Regions from separate parts of the Peribacillus sp. BM1 genome, predicted to be linked through region 2. Evidence: riboswitches for the same ligand, from Rfam matches in the RefSeq annotation. Region 2 holds a riboswitch; each other region holds the start of a gene.
What was found. Region 2 has a riboswitch for S-adenosylmethionine ahead of metK (methionine adenosyltransferase). Riboswitches for the same ligand answer to the same signal wherever they lie in the genome.
Positions count from the first base shown of each region.

Region 1 (7,877 bases), 1.8 Mb from region 2:
TTGATCGTGAAATTTTACGTGATGTTAATGAAGTGTACACAGCTTTTAAAAAGTCCGTCCCAAACGTAAAAATCATTCTACAAACGTATTATGAAAGTATCGAACATTATCAAGCCATCGTTCAATTACCAGTTGCAGGAATTGGTCTCGATTTTGTTCACGACGAGGACATGAATATTGCTCAATTACAAGCAATTGGTTTTCCGAAAGATAAGGTTTTGGCAGCAGGAGTCATTGACGGCCGAAATGTCTGGAAAGCCAATTTACAAGAGAAAGCAAAACTCATCGAAACATTAACAAGTATAGTTGACGATAATCGTCTCATAATCCAACCATCTTGCAGCTTACTTCATGTTCCTGTGACAGTGAAAAGTGAACAAAATTTAGAGCCCATTGTTAAAAATGCATTATCTTTTGCAGATGAAAAACTGGATGAAGTGGTCTTGTTAACAAAATTTGCAAAACATGAACTAACCGTTGAAGAGCTTGACAAATGTGACCAAGCAGTTAGATTATTAAATCATTCATCGTTCCGAAATGTGAGAGAAGTGCAAGATACATTAGTAAATTTATCTCATTATTCAATAACTCGCGTTGATGCAAGCAAACGAAAAGTATTGCATGATAAACGATGGGATTTACCATTACTTCCAACGACAACAATCGGTAGTTTCCCGCAAACGAAAGTGGTACGAAAGCAACGTTTGAAATGGCGAAAAGGAGAACTATCAAACGAACAGTATGAGCAATACATTAAAGAAGAAATTAAAAAGTGGATTGATATTCAAGAAGAACTTGGTTTAGATGTACTCGTTCATGGTGAATTTGAACGGACAGACATGGTTGAGTTCTTTGGTGAAAAATTAGCAGGTATTGCGATTACAACGTATGGTTGGGTGCAATCATACGGTTCACGTTGTGTCAGACCACCAGTTATTTTTGGTGATGTCGTCTTAACAGAACCAATGACAATAAAAGAAACGGTTTATGCGCAAAACTTGACGACAAAACCTGTAAAAGGCATGTTAACAGGCCCCGTAACCATTTTAAATTGGTCATTTGTGCGTGATGATATAAGTCGTAAAGATGTCTTAAGTCAATTGGCATTGGCAATCCGACAGGAAGTCGAAGCTTTAGAAGCAAACGGTATCGGTATGATTCAGGTCGATGAACCAGCCTTAAGAGAAGGATTGCCGTTGAAAACAGAAAAAACTGAAATCTACTTAAAAATAGCGGTTGATGCTTTTAAATTATCAACATCGTCTGTGAAGGAAGAAACACAAATTCATACTCATATGTGTTATGCGAACTTTGAAGATATTATTGAAGCCATTGATGCACTTGATGCAGATGTCATCTCGATTGAAACGTCAAGAAGTCATGGTGAATTAATTCGCTCATTTGAAGAACATTTGTATCATAAGGGGATTGGTCTTGGCGTGTATGATATTCATAGCCCGCGTGTACCAACATTGGAAGAGTTATCACAAAATATAGAACGTGCCCTGCAAGTCTTAGATTACCGTTTATTCTGGGTTAACCCTGACTGTGGTTTAAAAACGCGTGGTATTGAAGAAACAGTCGTGGCATTAAAATTAATGGTAGAAGCAACAAAGCTTTATCGTGAAAAGCTTGAAGTAAAACAAACACTGAATGTATAAGAAGGATAATAAAGGGTGTAGGGAATACGGTGAATGCTTAAGAGAACATGCTTAGGCCTTACTAGCGACTCATCAAACAAACGAGTAATTGTTTTATTCAGAATTTTCATCAAATTATTTCTTGACATTTGTTAATCACAGCTATAGAGTAATAGTTAATTAAAACTAAATATGTAACTTTCTTATCCAGAGAGGTGGAGGGACTGGCCCTTTGATACCTCAGCAACAGACTTTTTGTACTGTGCTAATTCCAGAAGCGAAACGCTTGAAGATAAGAAGAGTGAATAGCCGTGGTGCTAAAACCTCTTCTTATCTTAAGAAGAGGTTTTTTATTTTAACATGCGAAATAGCGGTAAAAATTAAAGAAGGAGGATTATTTGGAATTAATGGAATATTCGTGATGTTACATCAGTATTAAATAAGTAAATTTATAGCTAGATAATTTTGTGTTTTTTTAAAATCAATACTTCTCGAGAGATGCGAAGGGATTGTCCCGAAAAAACCTTAATAACCGGCATATGCTAAAGCTAGTAAGTGAATGTTTGATAGATGGAGAGAATGTTTCGATAATTCCTTCATCAACATGTTGTTTTTTCGCATATAACAATGAAATTAGCGAGGGTACCCTAAAACGAGAGCGTCATACCACAGAACTTCAATATATTGTTTAAATCATGTGTATATCACACAATAAACCGTGTATAGGGAGTTAAGGTCAGACCTCTTTAGGACGCCCTCAGAAAGGGGGTATTTATGGATTTTCGTCAAGAATTGAAGAACAGAATATTAGTTGGAGAAGGGGCAATGGGGACATTATTGTATTCCCACGGCATTGATCTTTGTTACGAAGAATTGAATATCACGAATCCCAATCAAATTGAAACGATTCATCAGGCATATTTGAATGCGGGAGCAGATATTATCCAATCGAATACATATGGAGCTAATTTTCATAAATTAAAGAGGTATGGATTGGAAGATCAAGTAAGTCAAATTAATCGTAAAGGCATTGCGATTGCTAAAAAGGTAGCTGTACAAGGGAATGCATTTGTATTCGGTACGATAGGTGCATTAAGGAGTATACGTAAATCAGATTTAAGCTTGGAGGAAATCAAACGTATTTTCCGAGAGCAATTATATAGTCTCCTACTTGAAGCACCAGATGGACTATTGCTTGAGACATTTTACGATTTGGAGGAGTTAGAGACCGTTCTTCAGATTGCACGGCAAGAAACGGATTTGCCAATTATCTCAAATGTTTCATTACATGAACTTGGAAATTTACAAAACGGGATGTCGTTAAACGAGGCTTTTCAAAGGTTAGAGCAGTTGGGAACAGATGTAGTCGGCATCAACTGTCGACTTGGTCCACATCATATGATTCGCGCATTGGAATCCGTTTCGTTACCAAAACAAGCGGCACTTGCCGTTTTCCCGAATGCTAGTTTACCAGATTATGTCGATGGAAGACTTGTATATGATGCAGTACCTGAATATTTCGCTTCATCAGCACTAGAGCTTAGAGAGCAGGGGGCATCCATTATCGGCGGCTGTTGTGGCACGATGCCTATCCATATTGAAGCAATAAAAAACGCGGTAAGATTGTTAGCACCGGTTTTAGAAAAGGAAATTAAAGTAAGGGATATTGAGATTATCGAAGTGGGAAATTCTGATGAAGGGCTAGCATTCCATGAAAAAGCGAAAGTGGAAAGAACGATTTTAGTAGAATTGGACCCGCCGAAAAAATTAGGGATTGAAGCCTTTATGAATGGTGCCGTTGCCTTAAGGAAAGCGGGTGTAGATTCCGTTACAATGGCTGATAATTCGCTTGCCTCACCGCGAATTTCCAATGTGGCATTAGGTACACTTTTGAAAACACAGCATGAAATAAAGCCGCTTCTTCATATAACATGCCGTGACCGTAATTTAATAGGTCTACAATCGCACTTGTTGGGGCTGCAAACGCTTGGTCTAAATGAGATTTTAGTCGTAACAGGTGATCCATCTAAAATTGGTGATTTTCCAGGTGCGACATCTGTATATGATTTATCATCATTAGATTTAATTAGTCTTATCAAACAATTTAATGAAGGACTTTCTTATTCAGGGCAAAGTCTAGGTCAAAAAACGAATTTTAAAATCGCTGCTGCTTTTAATCCAAATGTCAAATATCTCGATAAAGCAGTTAAGCGGGTTGAAAAGAAGATTGCCTGTGGAGCTGACTCCTTTTTGACGCAACCGATTTATTCCGTCAAACAAATTGAAGATGTATACGAAGCAACGCAACATTTAGACACACCTATCTTTCTTGGTATTATGCCATTAACAAGTTCAAGGAATGCGGAATTTATCCATAACGAAGTGCCTGGTATCATCTTGCCAGAAGAAGTCCGCAGAGCGATGGCATCTGCAGGCAATGATCCAAATAAAGCCAAAAATGAAGGGATAGCCATTGCCAAGGAATTGGTGGATACTGCGATGGATAAATTTAAGGGCATCTATTTAATTACCCCGTTCTTATATTATGAAATGACAGCAGAATTAACGAAACATATTAGAAAAGTAGATAGTAGGCATACTTCGGAGGTGGGAGCATATGAGTAAACGGTTAATTCAGGAACAAATGAAAAGAAAAATTTTATTATTAGATGGCGCGATGGGGACCATGTTACAAGCTGAGGATTTAACCGCTGAGGATTTTGGTGGTGAACAATATGAAGGTTGTAACGAATATTTAACGATTACCCAACCTGATGTCATTCGTTCCATTCATGAAAAATATTTGGCAGCTGGTGCAGACATCATCGAAACAAATACATTTGGTGCAACAAGTATCGTGCTTGATGAGTATGATATAAGTTATCTGGCATATAAACTAAACAAAGAATCTGCCGAGATTGCTAAGGCGGCCTGTGAAAAATATTCGAGTAAAGAATGGCCTAGATTCGTGGCAGGAGCTATGGGACCAACGACAAAAACTTTGTCTGTAACTGGTGGAACGACATTTGAAGCATTGACTGCTTCTTATGAAGAACAAGCGTTAGGTCTTCTTGATGGAGGGGTAGATTTACTTTTAGTCGAAACATGTCAGGACATGTTAAATGTAAAGGCTGCCTTTTCTGGAATTAAAGGGGCGTTTGTTAAATACGGACGGGAAATCCCGATCATGATTTCTGGCACAATTGAACCGATGGGAACGACACTTGCCGGTCAGTCGATAGAAGCATTTTATCTTTCATGTGAACATATGAATCCACTTGCAGTCGGATTGAATTGTGCAACTGGACCAGAATTCATGATTGACCATATCAGAACACTGGCGAATTTATCAAATAGAGCAGTTAGTTGTTACCCTAATGCGGGACTCCCAGATGAGGAAGGGCATTATCATGAATCGCCGAATTCTTTAGCAGAAAAAATGAAACAGTTTGCAGAAAAAGGATGGGTTAACATTATTGGTGGTTGCTGTGGTACGACACCTGAACATATTGTTGAATTGGTAAAAGTACTTGAATTGATTGAGCCACGAATAATTGAAACTCATACACACGGTCATGCAGTATCAGGAATCGAACCTCTTATCTATGATGATTCCATGCGTCCGTTATTTGTCGGAGAACGAACGAATGTTATCGGATCGCGTAAGTTCAAGGAATTGATTAGGGAAAAGAAATTTGAACAAGCGGCAGAAATTGCTCGAGCTCAAGTGAAAAAAGGAGCTCATGTTATTGATATTTGTCTGGCTGATCCTGATGACGATGAATTAGGGAATATAAAAGAGTTTGTTACTGAAGTGGTAAAGAAAATTAAGGTGCCACTTGTAATCGATACGACGGATGAAGCTGTCTTGGAGGAAGCGTTAAAAAGATCGCAAGGGAAGTCAATCATAAACTCCATTAACCTGGAGGATGGAGAAGAACGCTTTGAAAAGATTGTGCCACTTATCCATCAATATGGTGCTGCCGTCGTGGTTGGTACAATCGATGAAGAAGGGATGGCGGTTACAGCGGAAAGAAAGCTTGAAATCGCCAAGCGTTCTGTTGATTTACTTGTCAATAAATATGGTTTGTCAGAAAGTGATTTAATTTTCGATCCACTTGTTTTTCCAGTTGGGACAGGCGATGAGCAATATATCGGCTCAGCTCTTGAAACGGTGAAAGGAATTCAGGCAATCAAAGAAACTTTTCCGGATTGTTTGCTGATTCTTGGGATATCTAACGTTTCATTCGGTCTACCACCAAGGGGAAGAGAAATACTCAATGCCGTTTTCCTTTATCACTGCACGAAGGCGGGGCTGGATTATGCAATTGTCAATACGGAAAAACTAGAACGTTTTGCTTCGATACCGGAAGAAGAGATCAAACTGGCTGAAGCTCTTTTGTTCGATACATCATCAGAATCATTAGCCACTTTCACAGAATTTTATCGTGGTAAAAAGGCGAAGAAAAAAGAAAATACGGCCATCCTACCTCTAGATGAACGATTGGCCAATTATATAATTGAGGGAACGAAAGAAGGTTTAATTACTGATCTCAATAAGGCGCTTGATCGTGGAGATGCACCGCTTGAGATTATCAATGGACCGCTAATGGATGGCATGGGAGAAGTTGGTCGCCTCTTTAATGATAATCAGCTAATCGTTGCTGAAGTTTTACAAAGCGCAGAAGCTATGAAAGCGGCGGTTACATATCTTGAACCGCTAATGGAAAATGAAGAAGACAGTGCAAAAAAAGGAAAAGTGCTACTAGCGACTGTCAAAGGGGATGTGCATGATATTGGCAAGAACTTAGTGGACATTATTCTTTCCAATAACGGCTATGAAGTGATTGATCTTGGGATAAAAGTATCGTCACAGCAAATTATTGAAGAGGTTCGCAAGCATAACCCGACAGTTATTGGACTTTCTGGCCTGCTTGTCAAATCAGCCCAGCAAATGGTTCTCACGGCGCAGGATTTAAAACAAACAGGCATCGACATCCCCATTCTAGTAGGAGGTGCCGCATTATCACGTAAATTTACAGATTTTAAAATTTCGCCAGAATACGATGGCCCTGTTTTATACTCAAAAGATGCAATGGATGGGCTTGCAGTCGCAAATATTTTACATGACAATCATAAAAAAGCAGCGTATCTAAAAGAATTAAGTGAAAAGCGGGAGACAGCAAGGGAAAATGCGGCAATCGTGGCTACGATGGAAAAACCGGAACGAAAAAAGGTAGAAGTAAAACCGTTATCTGTTGTTCCTGTCAAGAAGCCACTTGATCAAATACGCCATATATTGAAGGATTATCCGATAGATGTTGTTCAGCCATACATAAATCGGCAAATGTTGATTGGTCACCATCTTGGTTTGAAAGGAAAAGTAGCTGAACTGGTAAGAAAGGGTGATGAGCGGGCGATTGAACTGAATGAACTTGTAGATGAATTAATCACGTTCTTAAAGTCGGACCATGAGTACGGTTTAAATGGAATTTATCAGTTCTTCCCTGCTCAAAGCGAAGGCAATAAGGTCAAAGTATATAATCCTGACAACCACAATGAAATTTTGGAAGAATTCGATTTTCCCCGACAGGAAAGTAGTCCTTATTTATGTCTTGCCGATTATGTAAAACCTGTTTCATCAGGTGAAATGGATTATGTCGGCTTCTTTCTTGTATCGGCGGGTAAAGGAATTAGAAAATGGGCGGAAAAATGGAAGCAGGAGGGTGACTTTTTAAAAAGCCACGCGATACAATCACTTGCCCTTGAAACGGCAGAAGGATTTGCTGAAAGAATGCATCATTTGATGAGAGATGCACAAGGAATTAGTGATCCAATAGATATGACGATGAAAGAACGTTTTGCAGCAAAATATGCAGGGCAACGTTTTTCATTCGGTTATCCTGCATGTCCTAATCTCGAAGATCAGGAAAAACTTTTCCGTCTCTTAAAACCACAAGATATCGGAGTAGAATTAACAGAAGGTTTTATGATGGAACCAGAAGCTTCCGTCTCAGCGATCGTTTTTGCGCACCCTGAAGCACGATATTTTAATGTGGAAAGGTAAAATCTTAGTAAACAATAATTTTTTATAAACAATCGATATATTAACAACTAAAAAGGTACTTGTGAATACATAGAGTAGTATTCTAAGTAGATTTTTGTATAGATGTGGAGAATATTGGATTCTTTTTAAGGTGGTCTACCGTTACCTACAAATAAATTCGTATTACCACT
Region 1 covers NZ_CM155259.1:2,834,976-2,842,852, forward strand. Annotated here, with positions in the region: gene metE (5-methyltetrahydropteroyltriglutamate--homocysteine S-methyltransferase) at 1-1,661, shown strand, start outside; SAM riboswitch class I at 1,841-1,939, shown strand; gene AC1MGI_RS13740 (bifunctional homocysteine S-methyltransferase/methylenetetrahydrofolate reductase) at 2,415-4,265, shown strand; gene metH (methionine synthase) at 4,258-7,707, shown strand.
Region 1: it holds a riboswitch for S-adenosylmethionine, as region 2 does, so the genes downstream of both, AC1MGI_RS13740 (bifunctional homocysteine S-methyltransferase/methylenetetrahydrofolate reductase) here and metK (methionine adenosyltransferase) in region 2, are expected to answer to the same signal.

Region 2 (7,877 bases):
TATTGTTATTTCCTAGTAATGCACCTGCGATAATAACTGCAACTATAACCACCCACTGCGTTGTCGTCCAGATTCCTATTACTCCCAGTAGTAAAGCAAATAAAGTCAACATGAGACACATAGATTTAATTGTCCCGAACCACTGTTGAAGTTTTGGGGCCATGAAAACAGATGTGATAGCAAGCATGATGCCCCAACCGAGGAAGACAAAGCCTAATCCATGCGCATCCAACCCCATTACGAATGGTGCATAAGCCAACAATGTGAAAAAACCAAAGTTATACAGGGCGGCTGTTATACCGAATACTAAGAGAGAACGGTGCTTTAAGGCACGGAACGGATCCATTAAGGATGTTTTCGATTTTATATCATCGTGGCTATTGGACTTTGGCATGAATGTAAAAAGACCAATAAAAGCAATTATCATCAATGCGGCAACCCCTAGGAACGGGCCTCTCCATGACATGGCTCCCAACCAGCCACCAAGCAGTGGTCCAACTGAAATGCCAAGTCCGATTGCTGCTTCATACAAAATGATTGCTTTTGCGGTACCACTAATTGAAAGAGATACGATAGCGGCTAGGGACGTAGCGACAAACAAAGCATTACCTAGCCCCCACCCACCTCTAAGTCCAACAAGTGTCCAGATATCGTTGGAGAGCCCTCCGAGTGCTGAAAATAGAGCAATAATAATAATTCCAACAAGCAACGTCCATTTGATGCCAAGTCTTGACGATATCGTACCGGTAATAAGCATCGCCACCGCCATAACTGCATTATAGCTGGTGAAAAGTAAGGTTACCTGACTTTGTGTGGCATTTAATTTACTAGCAATTGCAGGTAAGATTGGGTCAACAAGACCTAATCCCATGAAAGCAATAATACAAGCGAAAAAAACTGCCCACACTGCCTTCGGTTGTTTAAGAAGACTTGCTTTATCTTGACTAGAGGAACGATTTTTCCTGTTAGCAGCAGTTACTTTTTTAGTAGTTGATGTCATATATGTCTGCTCCTATTCTACATGTAAAATAGATCATCGTTTCTAGCATTTGTTTCACTCATTTAACACTTGAACAATGATCGAGTGGATGTTGCAATAGTGAAAAGCTTAAAGGATTGTATGAAAAGAGTGACGGATGACATCGCCGCGGCTAATGATTCCAACCAATACCCTGTTACGGACGACTGGTAATTTTTTTATCCGTTTTTTTCCTAAAAGAGCTGCAATATCTTCAACATCTTCATGATAGTCAACTGTGATCACCTTTTTCTTTGCGATATTTAATACGTTTAAATCAAGTATTTTCTTTGCTCTTTCCTCAAATTCATCGTCATCCCCTTTTAACACGTTCACATAATAGAAGGAGTCTACAAAGATATCCTTATGCTTGCCGATATGTCTCATAATATCACCATCACTTATATACGCGATGATTTCATTTTTGTCATTGATGACTGGAAGACCGCTTATGTGGTGCTCAATAAATTGTTTGATAACGGAACGAATGGTATCGCTTTCGAAAACCTTGTAAACATGACGATTCATAATTTCATACGCTTTCATATGAGTCCTCCTAAATATCAGTCATGGAAAGCGGAGCGCATCTTTAAAGCCTCAACTTAATGACTCCTTCCAGAGCTTGTATTAGTCACTTTAATAAAAAGTTGATATAAATATATGATTGTATTGTACAATTATATACTTGTATCTTACAATTAAATTTCGGGAAGTCAATCCTTCTTTTACAGATGTTTACCGTAGGGTATCATGGTTTATATAGAAGGATAATAATAAGGTGGTAAAGAAATGAATATTCATGCACTGGAAACCATTGAGCTTGAAATGGCGGTTCTGGCTCGTCTTGTCAAATCGATGACATCTGATTTAAGGAATTTAGACAAATCTGCCTATCTTCTGTTGCATCAATTATCTTCAGAAGGATCCTCTGGAGTGAAAATCTTGGCGAATAAATTGCATTTGGATATTTCCACAGTAAGCAGACAAACTGCATCTATGGAGCAAAAAGGGTATGTGTGCAAGGCTCCTGATCCCAATGATGGTAGATCATACTTCTATCAGATTACGGATTTGGGATTAAAGGAATTGATCCAATACAAACAAGCACGATTGGACAAGTTGGAAGAATTGCTAAACGATTGGTCTGACGAGGAAGGTCAAAACTTTGGGCAACTGTTAAAAAAGTTTAATCAAACGCTAATGGATAAATAATGCTCGGATTAGATTTTCTTTGGAATAATTATTGGATTTACTTGGTTAATATAATGATATTTTTGAATGCATAAAGAAAAATAAAAACACGCTTAAAATGTAACCCAAGCGTGTTTTTTCTGCTTATAGAAAAGATATGAAAGTGTTGATGGTTATTGGATACTATTTAGTCTACAGCTTTGGAGTTTGAATTGGATCCCAAGTTCCATAAGCTAAATAGAATCGTGAATAAACCAAGAATCACGCTTAACAAAACCGCTCCATTTGCTAATGAATAGATGTATGGGAAAATGACAAACCAGACACCGGTAATTACTGAAACCCAGTTTTGCCACGAATTCCAACCAGGTTTGTCATGTCCCCACCATGCTGCGATAATCTGAATGATTCCAAAAATTACACTTAACCACAAAGCTCCTGTTTGATCTGAAAAATCAAAAACCCAAGGTGCGATAATAAACCAGACACCGATTAATGCATTTAAGGTACTCCTTGTTTTCATAATTACCCCTCCTTAAAGTTTAGGAAATCTCTAAAGATTTCCTTGTTGAATTATATGTTTAGAAATAAGAAAAATTAACTAAAATGAGATTATATATTCAATTATTAATAAACGGAAAAAGAGGGCAGTTTATCTCGATATTTTGTTTGTAGGGGTAGACCTAGGAATGATGATCGTTCTTCTTTTGCTTCTTCTAATTATTTGGAAGTTACTTAAACCTACTAACTAACCTAGAACAAAATTAAGAGCTTGCTTGTTGTATGCATTCAACTAATCGGAATGGGATTTTGTTATATCCTTGTTGAAATTATGGTGGTGGAATTGAAAGACTAAACACGCTTGGATTTATAAATCCAAGCGTGTTTAGTCTTTCAATTTTATATCAAAGTCAAATAGTCGGCCCGCCAAGATTCTTGATCGTATCAGAAACGTTGGCGAATTTTTTGAAATTGACTTTGAATTTCTCGGCAAGTTCGGTTGCTTTTTCTGTGTAGGCTGCTTGGTTTGACCAAGTTTTAATCGGTTGAAGGACTTCGTCTGGAACCCCTGATACATGAAGGGGGATTTCAAGACCGAAGATATCGTCGTGAACGGTTTCGATCTGATTCAATTCGCCTTCAAGGGCAGCTTGAATCATCGCGCGCGTGTAAGCAAGCTTCATTCGGCTTCCTGTTCCATATTCCCCGCCTGTCCATCCTGTGTTTACTAGGAAGACTCTAGAGTTGTTCTCATCGATTTTTTTGCCGAGCATTTCTGCATACCGTGTCGCTGGTAATGGTAGGAATGGCGATCCGAAGCATGTTGAGAATGTTGCTTCTGGTGTTGTAACACCCCGTTCTGTTCCAGCCAATTTACTTGTGTAGCCACTTAAGAAATGGTACATGGCTTGTTCTTTCGAAAGCTTCGAGATTGGAGGCAACACGCCAGAGGCATCTGCCGTTAAGAAAATGATAGTATTCGGGTGACCAGCTACACTCGGATTAACGATATTACCGATTCCTTGTAGCTGGTAAGCGGCACGTGTATTTTCCGTTAATGTAGCATCATCATAATCAGCTACACGTGTGTCTGGATTCACAACTACATTTTCCAAAACAGCACCAAAGCGAATGGCGTCGAAAATTTGCGGTTCTTTTTCGCGTGAAAGATTGATGGTTTTGGCATAACAACCGCCTTCGATGTTGAAAACGCCGCTAGAAGACCAGCCATGCTCGTCGTCACCAATTAATTTCCGGCTTGGGTCAGCGGATAAAGTGGTCTTACCTGTCCCGGACAAACCGAAGAACAAAGCAACATCACCCTCTCTGCCAACGTTTGCTGAACAGTGCATCGGAAGAATTCCTGCTTCGGGGAGCAAGTAATTCATGACGGAGAAAATCGATTTCTTCATTTCTCCAGCATATTCAGTTCCACCGATTAATACGGTACGTCGTTCAAATGAAATGATGATGAACGTTTCTGATTGCGTTCCATCTACTGCAGGGTCCGCTTTGAAGTTAGGAGCGGAAATAACCGTAAATTCTGCTTGATGACCGAGTAAATCTTCATCATTCGGACGCACAAACAATTGATGGGCAAACAAGTTGTGCCAAGCATACTCGTTGATAACCTGAATTGGAAGTCGGTGCTGTACATCTGCACCAGCAAATCCTTTGAATACAAAAATCTCTTCTTTTTGTTTTAAATAGTTTATTACTTTATTGTAAAGGCTTGCAAAAGTATCTTCAGAAATAGGTTGATTCACCGGACCCCAGTCGATTTTGTCTTTGAACGCTAATTCTTCCACTATATATTTATCTTTAGGAGAGCGTCCTGTGTATTTGCCTGTTTCTGCACGAACTGCGCCCGTTGATGTAAGAACTCCTTCATTTCGTTTAAGAACTTTCTCAACTAATTGAGGAACAGAAAGCTGTACGTTTACATTTGATCCAGCTAATAATTGATGTAACTCATTTGAAATGCCCACAGTATTCATATATGAGATACCTTCCTTCACCCTTATTTATAGAAATAGTATAACACATTGACTTTATTAGTCTATACTAATTATAGCATTTAACACATTTTTTTCTGGAATAGGTATTTTATTCAAGAGATAGACGATATACATAGAATCAATCAACCTATAAATGAAACTATTCTTAAGGAAAAAAATCTTGACACTATTCCTTGTAGTACGTTATTATTTTAAATTGTACGGATTCTCTTATCCCGAGTTGGTGGAGGGACAGGCCCTAAGAAACCCAGCAACCTGCCGAAGTGTAGAAAGTTTGCGAAAGATTGATTGCAGATAAAAGTAATTGTCTTTTAATAATTTTGGCGTTGGTGCTAACCTGAGCAAGGTAAAAAACCCTTGAACGATAAGAGTGAAAGGATAGATTCAGTCAATAAACCTTTCCTCAATGACGGGGAAGGTTTTTATGTTTTTCGGGAACACTGATGAACAACGCTGAGAAGATCTGCATCTATTATAGAAACCGATAAGGGAACGAGCTCCGTCAAAACAAAAAAGGTGAATGAGATGGATGGGGTAAAAGCCTCCGTTTGCGTACCTAACACATAATTTCAATAATTAGGAGGAATTAAGATGTCAACAAAACGTCGTCTTTTTACTTCTGAGTCTGTTACAGAAGGCCATCCGGATAAGATTTGTGATCAGATTTCAGATTCAATTTTAGATGCTATCCTGGAAAAGGATGCAAACGCGCGTGTTGCGTGTGAAACTTCGGTAACTACTGGTCTTGTACTAGTAGCTGGTGAAATCACAACTTCCGCATATGTAGACATTCCGCGTATTGTTCGCGATACTATTGCTGGGATTGGTTATACCCGTGCGAAATTCGGCTTTGATGCTGAGACATGCGCTGTTTTAAGTTCAATTGATGAGCAATCAGCAGATATCGCTTTAGGTGTTGATCAAGCACTTGAATCACGTGAAGGTACAATGAGCGATGCTGAAATCGAAGCAATCGGTGCAGGGGACCAAGGTTTAATGTTTGGATTTGCTTGTAATGAAACAGAAGAGCTTATGCCACTTCCGATTTCATTGGCTCACAAACTTTCCCACCGTTTGACTGCTGTTCGTAAAGACGGCACATTAGCTTACTTGCGCCCAGATGGAAAAACGCAAGTAACGATCGAATACGATGAGAACAATCAACCGGCTCGTGTTGATACAATTGTTATCTCTACACAGCATGACGAAGACACTACGCTAGAGCAAATTCAAGCTGACCTGAAAGAACACGTGATTAAAGCAGTTGTTCCAGCTGAATTGATCGATGCTGAAACAAAGTACTTCATTAATCCAACAGGCCGCTTCGTTATTGGTGGACCTCAAGGAGATGCGGGTCTTACAGGACGTAAGATTATCGTTGACACATACGGCGGGTACGCTCGTCACGGCGGTGGCGCATTCTCAGGTAAGGATGCAACGAAGGTGGACCGCTCTGCAGCCTATGCGGCTCGTTATGTTGCGAAAAACATCGTAGCAGCTGGTCTTGCTGATAAAGCGGAAGTTCAATTGGCTTATGCAATCGGTGTAGCGAAACCAGTGTCAATTGCGATCGATACATTCGGAACAGGAACAGTATCTGAAGATGTATTAGTAGACTTAGTTCGTGCTAACTTCGACCTTCGTCCTGCTGGTATTATCAAAATGCTTGACCTGCGCCGCCCAATTTACAAGCAAACAGCAGCATACGGACATTTCGGCCGTACAGACGTTGATCTTCCTTGGGAACGTACAGACAAAGCAGCAACATTGAAAGAACAAGCTCAATAATAGTAAAAAGAGGAATCCACATTGTGGGTTTCTTTTTTTGTATGGGGAATCTGAAACACAATTCCTGAGATTGGTGGGTAAATTAGGAGAAGTGGTGAGTAAATGGGAAGGAGAACCTCGAGAGCTGTTGGATCATAGACTAATTCTAGAGAGGCAACTTTGCTTGGACATAAATATAAAATAAAAACGACTCCAGTGCTTAGAGTCGTTGAAATAAGATTTTTTATTCTTCAATCTGTTTCTCATTCTTGTAGTACTGTCCTTTTTCAGCGTATTCGCGGACGATGCGTTCCATGTCTTTCCGGTCTGCATCGTTCAGCTCACGCACGACTTTGGCGGGACGTCCGAAAGCGAGTGTATTTGGTGGAATCACTTTCCCTTGCGGCACGAGACTACCAGCACCAATGAAAGCTCCTTCGCCAATTTCTGCTTCATCAAGAATGATTGACCCCATTCCGATAAGTGCTCCTTTGCGGATTTTGCAGCTATGTAGGGTGACCTGATGACCGACTGTGACTTCATCTTCAATGATGAGCGGGTTGTTCGGGCTTTGATGAAGAACACTGTTGTCTTGAATATTTACTTTGTTTCCAATGATTGTTGGAGCTACGTCCCCACGAATCACAGAATTGAACCAGATGGTTGACTCTTCGCCAATTTTTACATCGCCCGTTACAACAGCGTTATCGGCGAGGTAGGCACTGGCTGATATTTCCGGTTTTTTTCCTTTATAAGCGTAAAGAATCATCTTTGAACCATATCCTTTCCGTTTAGATGTTTTTTAGGTATTATTTTTACTATACAATAATCTGCGATATTTCGTTATAATAAGGTTCACACATCATGCCAGAAGACTTGATAATTGTTTGTACATTTAATTTAAGATGAGGGTATGATAGTCTGTTGATCCGGGATAAAATAAAGAATAGCAAAGTGTAAATGAAGATTTAGCAACTAGAGATATAGTAGGAGGAGATTTTCATATGTGGAAATGGGAGGCAGACGTTACCCCAAAAGGAGTCATCGTCATCGTTCATGGTGCCATGGAGCATCACGGGCGTTATAAATGGCTATCGCAAATGTGGCGGTCCGCCGGTTACCATGTGATTATGGGAGATCTTCCAGGACAGGGTATGACAACCCGTGCATTTAGAGGACATATTGAATCTTTTGATCAATATTTAATAGAAGTAAAAAGCTGGATTGAGGAAGCGTATCAATATTCACTGCCCGTTTTTTTACTCGGACATAGTATGGGCGGATTAATTGCGATCCGATTACTTCAGCAGGAAGAAGTGGATTTGGCCGGGGTCATTCTCTCGTCCCCTTGTTTAGGTTTAGTGAAACACCCATCCAAGCTA
Region 2 covers NZ_CM155259.1:280,790-288,666, reverse strand. Annotated here, with positions in the region: gene AC1MGI_RS01390 (MFS transporter) at 1-1,000, opposite strand, end outside; gene AC1MGI_RS01385 (CBS domain-containing protein) at 1,109-1,564, opposite strand; gene AC1MGI_RS01380 (MarR family winged helix-turn-helix transcriptional regulator) at 1,808-2,230, shown strand; gene AC1MGI_RS01375 (SPW repeat protein) at 2,397-2,732, opposite strand; gene pckA (phosphoenolpyruvate carboxykinase (ATP)) at 3,121-4,707, opposite strand; SAM riboswitch class I at 4,936-5,099, shown strand; gene metK (methionine adenosyltransferase) at 5,320-6,516, shown strand; gene AC1MGI_RS01360 (gamma carbonic anhydrase) at 6,740-7,261, opposite strand; gene AC1MGI_RS01355 (alpha/beta hydrolase) at 7,500-7,877, shown strand, end outside.

Region 3 (7,877 bases), 1.2 Mb from region 2:
CAAGCTTACTGCAGGGTTAGCAGAAAAGGCTGCTATGGTATTTAAAGAGCCTATTCATGATGGACTTGAAGTGATAAAGGGCGGTTTAGAAAAAGCAGGGAAAGCTGTAGAAGGATTTAATAAAGGCGTAGACTTTATGAATGATCAAATTAAAAGTACAATTACAGATCCAGTAGAAAAAGTGAAAGAAATAGGCAAGGGACTATCAAAAGCAAAAGAAACTGCGAACTCTCTTGTTGATGGCGCGAAAGATTTTCTTGAAGATAAATTCTCATTTTTTTAAGGAGGACCTATGAAGACGATTCAATTAAGCATAGAAGAGTTAATCTTTTCATTTTATAGCGAAGGGTTATATGAACAAGGTATTTCGATTAAAGAAGCTTATTTTCCAGCTATGAATGATTCTGAGTTGAAATTGATGTTAGAAATTGCATCTCGCTCATTGTTAGCAAAAGATATGGTAGAGGAAGTTAGTAACCAATATAAACTAAAGGAAGAGTATACTTCATTTATCCACATATTAAATGATGCAGAAAGTACAGTAAAGGCTTCTAAATTTGATGTTAGTTTACATGCAGAAGACAGTATCTCTTTTCATTTTAAAAATAGTGAAGTGTATTTACATAAGTTATTACACGATCATCAAGTTCACTATCTTTCTAAGCTATCTAAAGAGAACATGTTTTCAATGGTAAGTGAATTTTTTGCTTTCAACCCATTAAAAGCAGAGAGTGATGTGCTTTTTACGTTGAAAAGTGAAGAGTTTGACGAGTTGTTAGAAGATGTAAGTCAAATGGATGATCTAACCGAAAAAACCATTCAGAAATGGGTAAAGAAATCAGAAAATACGAATATGGTAGAGTTGCTAGATGATTTATCAAGAAGAAACGGTAAAATGGACAGTATACTTAGTCTGCAATATGACGCAAATAATAACCCAGACTTCATTGATCTTTCCTTTGTTATTCCCGGAAAGACGGAGTTTTGGGTGGTGACTAGGAACCAAAATCTAGATTTAAGTTTTCAAAGAGTAAATGAGTCAACGATAAACAACCTATTGTTAAATAATAAAACATTCCTAGCTTAAGGGGGGGGGGGGGGCACTTTTTGGTCAATATAAAGGAAAAAAATGAACTTCTTCAAATAAAAGGGTCTAAAGGCATGTATGTGTGGGTAACTGGAGCCTATTTAATTGCTATAATAAGCTGTTTGGTATTAATAATTCAGGGCTTTAAGTTCAATTCGAATTATTCTTTAATCTATATCTTTGGAGGCATTATGCTCACTCCTGTTTTTCTATACTTAATACTCTGGTCATTGCCTGGTTTTAATCCGTGGAAAATTCTATTAACGATTATCCCAGGGGAAAATGGGAAGGTATTTTCTAAAAAAGATACGGTTTTTATTAACGATATTCGTAATATCGATTTGGTGAGAAATCCATTCAATTTGATCAATTATATTGTTATTGAAACATTTGATGAAAAAAAATTAAAGATTCCAACTTATAATCTAATTGATGATCTGGATTATCAAGTAATGGTTGATCAATATATGTTTCCATATATGACAGAAAACGCGAGAAAAGTATGGGATCGTAAAATCGATTTAAATGTATTGTTGAAGGAAGTAAGATATGAGCGACAGGAGCAGAAGATTGATTAAAACTTTGTGATTATTGTTTCAGAATGAACCTCCAAACCCCGTATGGTGGCCTTTTCTCTTTTTGCCCCTGATTAAAAAGGAACTTTTGAGGAGAAATTAAGGGAAACGGAATGGAGGTTTCTTTATAATGGAAAACAACAATCATCATGATACATTTACGGTCGCGGGAACAAACATTGATGCAGTAAAAAGACAAAATGAACGTTCAGGTATGTCATATAATGAAGTGAAAGAATTGCTGGCTAAAACTACGGGTGGACATGGTACAGAAGTCTATAGTGATACCAATATTGAGGAAGTTAAAAGGGAAAATCAGCAATCCATGGAAAAAAACTAAAGACTACACCATTTAATAAGACCTGCCCTCAAATAGACTATTTTGGGGCAGGTTCTTTTGTCTTAGGTACGAGCTTATGTAACAATTTCCCCTGGTCATACTCCTTAAAGAATTCGTTCTTGTAACATAGGATCTTAGTAAATCCTTAATGACAATCTTTTATACACGTTAAACATATATCATATTCCGTTCCTATTAGAATGAAATATCAGAAAAAACAGATTGGAGGTACTTGACAGGAAACTGAACATTATATATATTGAATATAATAATAATTCTTAGTAATCCGATATGATTTAAAATTTCGTATATATAGATTCTTATCAAGAGAGATGGAGGAACTGGTCCAATGAAATCTCGGCAAAAGGCTCTTTTTAGGGTACTGTGCCAATTCCAGCGAACGAATAGTTCGAAAGATAAGAGGAGGCAATGGTAGCACATTAATGCACATTCTACTCTTCTTATCACTTTGATAAGGAGAGTTTTTTTGTATAAAGGACATGGGGACGGGTCTTCGCGACTTAATAATACAGCCAATTTACTCAGCAGGTATACTCATATTATTGAGAAAGCATCCGAAATACCGGCCCCGCACCGCCACCATTGTGATGAGGCGAGTGTAGCGTGCTTCATGATCGATCTTTCATAGTAACTGGTGGCGTTTTAACGCCACTCAGGTTTTGTATTTACAAATGAAAAAGGGGATGAGTGGATGATTAACAATAAGGTTATACCATTCGAATTTGACACAATTTTGCTTGGTGAAGAGAAGGAAGGTATTGCTGAATCTCTTTGTGGGAGAGTGGTGCATGGTAGGAAAATGGGACGGCAATTAGGTTTTCCTACAGCCAATGTAGATGCAGATGCTGTCTTGTTAGCGAATGGGGTGTATGGCGTACATGTGGTTGTAAAAGGAAAGCAATATCGGGGCATTATGAATGTGGGTGTTAAACCAACATTTGGATCAACCTTGAAAAAAACATTTGAGGTTCATCTTCTCGACTTTTCCGATGACTTATATGGAGAGTTCATAAAGTGTCAACTTCTTTTTAAAATCAGAGAGGAGCAAAGGTTTGCCTCAATTGATTTATTAAAAAAACAAATTACGGAGGACAGATATCGTGCAATCGAGAAATTTAAACAATTTGAGGCTCTTTTTAAGGACGGAGAAAGGAAAACCCCTACAGAAAAGCAAATATCTGAATCTGCCTGATTTACAATTTTTTAATTGGTGCCATTTACAATATGGGGTAAACAAAGGAATTTATAATACGATTGATAACTGGTTTTACGAGTATGGCATTGTTAATATTCTCTCACGCAGAATTTACCTGTTGTCCTTTTTGGAGTTTGCCAAAGAAGTAGAATCGGAGCAGAAGCAAGATAAAGTAATTCGATTTGGAAATGGTGGACTTGTAAAAAAACTACACGAATTTCTAGTCGTTTATAAAATGGAGTCGAATGGTGGACTTTAAAATTTGGATTTAAAGCTGAAAAGATACAGGTGTTCGGGGGAAAACATCCTATTGGGAAAACCCCGACCTGTATTCGTCTTTAATTTTGCAAGCCGAATTCGTTAATAATCTCAACTACATTGATCTATTTCTTCTATAAAACTAATCATGAACAGCAAGAATATTTCGTTCTTGTCAAGCCTTAGCAGGGGAGAAAGCTATAATGAGCGCTTAATTAGGTTAAACCGATGAATTCCGCTCATTATAGCTCACAATATAATTGTGTTTTGCTGTATTATAGTACCCTTCACTGTATTCTTTAATATTCCCTTCTTCATCATGAGAAAGTCGAATTCGTTTTAAAGCTACAGTGTCTTTTGCCAATTTCAATGATTCACATATGTGACTAGGTACGATAGCAACGGTGAACTCATCCCTAAATGTTTCGAGTTTAATATTGTTTTTTTCCATAAAACGATATAAAGAGTTAATCTGAACATCGTTTAATTCTTCATCGCTTATGTCCAGTAAAATATAGTGGGAGAAGTGAATATACGGTTCACCATCCAAAAGGTACATTCGCTCGATTTGAAGGCAACTTTCACCAAATAGAGGATAGAGTGAAGATTCAGTAGATAATTGAATCCTTTTTATACTTAACACTTTTTTGATAATTTGATGACCTTCCTCTACTAATAACTCTGTAAAGTGCTTACCTTTTGCTAGTTTCGCATTCGAAACATTTGTGATGACCTTCGTTCCTTTACCGCTTTTCTTTTCAATCAAACCTTCTTGAACAAGCTCTTTAATTGCATTACGTACAGTAATTTTACTCACATTAAATTCTTCTTCTAGTAGAGGCTCAGAGGGAATGTAGGTATTGACTGCGTAAACCCCATGTAAAATACGATCTTTCAATATATCTTTGATTTGTAAATACAACGGTCCTTTTTTTCTATTCACTCTTGTTCCATGTCTCCTGTCATTTTCCTGGTATGAAATTTTACTTTATCCCGCATTAACGGAAAGTCAAGCCCCCCACCTCAAGGCTTAGAGGAATCGAAGAAGCGTAGGTGGGGGATAAGAAAAACCCCCACTGATTGAAGTTTCACTTTATCTCTTGATATCTTCAATTGTTCCCATAATGGATGACAATATCTCTGTTTCTGTTGACATAGGTGTATCCCCAACAATTGTGCAGGCTAACATTCCAGCCGCGGCTGCAAACTGTACGGTTTCCTTCGGTGAAAAATTAGACAATTCTCCATGCAAAATCCCGCTAGTATAGGCATCACCAGCACCAATTCTATCATATATGGAAAAGGATAGATGTTCAGAGAAATGGAACATTTGATCTTTGTACATATAACCTAATAAAGAGTGGGTATTATCCCTATTAATCGTTCGATGTGTTCCTGCTATTGTTTGAATATCAAAGTTTGTTGCGACTTTAGGAACTAAGTCGATAAGCTGTTCCTCTCTTGAGGTTTTCGTTGTCTTCATTCCTAAAATATTCATAGTATCTTGTTCATTCATCATGACAATATCAGATAAAGCAAGCATGTCTTCATAATGAGGTTTGGCTTTGCTGTATCCACCGTCCCATAAGAAAGGCCGAAAATTACAATCAAAACAAACGATTCCACCTTTTTCTTTCACTTTTTTAGCAAGTACTTTCATACTCTCGCGGACATTTTTCCCCATTGAGAGTGTAATGCCGCAAAAGTGAACGATCTCTGCTTTCTCAGCGATTGCTTCCAGATCATAGTCCAATAATGAAGCGGTATTAAAACTGCTTTCCAATCGATTCGTATAGGTGACACGACTGGCACGATTTCCGAAGCCATTTTCTAAAAAATACATGCCAAGGTAGTTGCCACCTCTAGAGATAAAATTTCGTGCAATTCCTAAGCGTTGCAAGTGAGTGATGGCTGCATCACCTAATGGATTAGTCGGTAATTTCGTCACAAGATAGCCATCATGACCAAGCTTTGTCATTGCTGCAGCAACGTTAACTCCCGTGCCTGAGAATGAATAGTGTAACGTGTTAGCTTGTTGCAGTAATTCGTATCCTGCCACTTGCAATCGCATCATTACTTCTCCAAATGCAACTATTTTCTTAGGCATGTTTTTGAACCAATTCTTTTGTGATGGTTAATAATGTTCGTACATCTTCCTCATTTGTCTTACCAGTTTCTTTATTAATAATTGAAGAGTACACATGTGGAATAATTTTCGGTACGTTTGCTTCTAAAGCAATTTCCAGTATTTTCTCGAAATTATGTAAATCAATGCCACCAGTTGGTTCCAAAGCAAAGCCCTCTTCACCGCAGGCTTTCGCTACTGCACGGAACTCTTCTTCATGCTCTAACCCTTTCATCGGGAAGTATTTCAAAGCATTTCCACCCATATCGCGAACTAAAGCAATGGCGGCTTTGACAGGAACAATTGCCAAATCATCGGCCATAGCACTGTTAGGACCGGTAGAAATATTCACGTAGCCGACTTGACCTGTTGGCGATACAAGCGAATTGATCCAACTCTCTTTTTCTCCTAAATTAGCCTGTGTAGCAGCTACAGCTGGAAACACTTGATTAATGTGACTGCCTGGATAATGTTTAGCAATCTCAGAAACTACTGCTGCCTGCCGATTATCGCCAGCGCCTAAACCAATCGAAACCGCTTCATCTATCGCTTTTCCATATGCTTTCATGTCTACCACTGCAGTATCTACAGAAGGGTAGTCTTTGGATAGAACACCAATTAAAACATGACCTTCTGCGGCCTGGAAAACTTCTACTGCATTTTCGATACTATTTGCTAGTACGTTCAAAGCTACTCGATTTCGATAAAAACGTTTGTTAATATTGGTCATTGTTCATTACCTCCTAAAATAGCTCGCAATCGGGCTTCAATCACGTATATATCATCACCTTGTAATGGGCGTGGATCAATATCAAAAAATCCTTGGCGAACCCCGTAATCACGGGTATAAATTGCGATTAATTCTCCATTTCTCAGCCGATCGTTTACTTCTTTTGCAGTTGTATGCGCAAGATCCGAATCAATCAGGATTCGAGCTCTGTAGATGGCACGCCCTGCCTCATCTTGTACAATGGATACCTTTACACCACTGATCGATTCTAGTGATGTAAGAACTTGTAAACTAGCTTTTTCTTGTTCACTATGATCAGTTTTGACAAAATACTCATCTACTGCCTGCAATAGTCCAAATGTTGTTTCTTTGCCGACTTTCATACTTCTGCCAATGCCATGTAATTGCACCTTAAGCCATTCGATATATTTCTGTTTACCAGCAACGATTCCGGAACTTGGTCCTTCAATCGATTTTGAGCCGCTATATATAGCTAAATCAGATACTTGTACATACTTTTGCAAATCTTCTTCTGCAGCCGCATCGACAATTAATGGAATATGATTCGCTTTGGCAACTTCCCAAGCTTCTTCAACTGAAATCATATTTTTTTGCACTGTATGGTGGGATTTTACATATAAAATAGCTGCAGTATTTTCACTAATAGCAGCGGCAATATGCTCTCTTTTGCCTTCATTTGCATAACCGACTTCAACTAATTTACCACCGCCAAGGTAAACCATCGTTTCTACCGGTGCGCCGTATTGTACGTTATGGCCTTTAAACATAATGATTTCATTTCTAGGGATTGATTCTTGATGGAGTTTTTCGCTTTTTCGGCGGTTTCCTTCTGTTACAATCGCGGCTATGGAAAGAGCGATACCACTTGATGCAGAGTTTACAACAACCGCTGCTTCAGACTGAAGTAACCGAGCGATATGTTGACCTGCTTTGTCGACAAGGTCCGCAATTTCAACATAATTTTGCCCGCCTGTCTTCATGGCGTTCATTACAGTATCTGTAGGTGCGGAAACACCTAAGATACTCATTCTTCCGCTTGCATTGATCACTCTTTTTAAACCGTATTTAGCATTCAATGAATTCTCCATTTATGACGACTCCCTTTACATCGATTTTTTGTTTCGCTTCTCTTACTGCACCTTCAGAATCGATTAATGATATTGATTCATCTTCAACGCTGAATATTGTGAGATTTGCAATATCGCCTACCGAAATTCTTCCTAATTCAGGTTTATTTAGCCACTCAGCCGCATGGATAGTAACAGCATCAACTACTTCTGTTAGTGAATATCCTAAATATAAAAATTTCGTTAATACATTTGCCATATTATAAACGGGTCCATTTAGACGATTATTTCGGTAAATATCCGTACTAATCGTATCAAAGGGGATATTGCCTTGTTTTGCTATTTCTGCTGTTTTAAAAGAGAAGCTAGCTGTCCCATGGCCAACATCTAAGTGAACGCCGCGTTCAATTGCTTGAAGTAACTTAGGAAGCGGCTGTCCTGCTTGATCAAATAAATTA
Region 3 covers NZ_CM155259.1:1,445,289-1,453,165, forward strand. Annotated here, with positions in the region: gene AC1MGI_RS07040 (glycine zipper domain-containing protein) at 1-283, shown strand, start outside; gene AC1MGI_RS07045 (hypothetical protein) at 293-1,087, shown strand; gene AC1MGI_RS07050 (DUF5381 family protein) at 1,108-1,665, shown strand; gene AC1MGI_RS07055 (gamma-type small acid-soluble spore protein) at 1,793-2,002, shown strand; SAM riboswitch class I at 2,320-2,425, shown strand; gene AC1MGI_RS07060 (riboflavin kinase) at 2,715-3,215, shown strand; gene AC1MGI_RS07065 (hypothetical protein) at 3,337-3,477, shown strand; gene AC1MGI_RS07070 (GntR family transcriptional regulator) at 3,697-4,419, opposite strand; gene AC1MGI_RS07075 (sugar kinase) at 4,570-5,583, opposite strand; gene dagF (2-dehydro-3-deoxy-phosphogluconate aldolase) at 5,576-6,331, opposite strand; gene AC1MGI_RS07085 (DgaE family pyridoxal phosphate-dependent ammonia lyase) at 6,328-7,440, opposite strand; gene AC1MGI_RS07090 (amidohydrolase/deacetylase family metallohydrolase) at 7,418-7,877, opposite strand, start outside.
Region 3: it holds a riboswitch for S-adenosylmethionine, as region 2 does, so the genes downstream of both, AC1MGI_RS07060 (riboflavin kinase) here and metK (methionine adenosyltransferase) in region 2, are expected to answer to the same signal.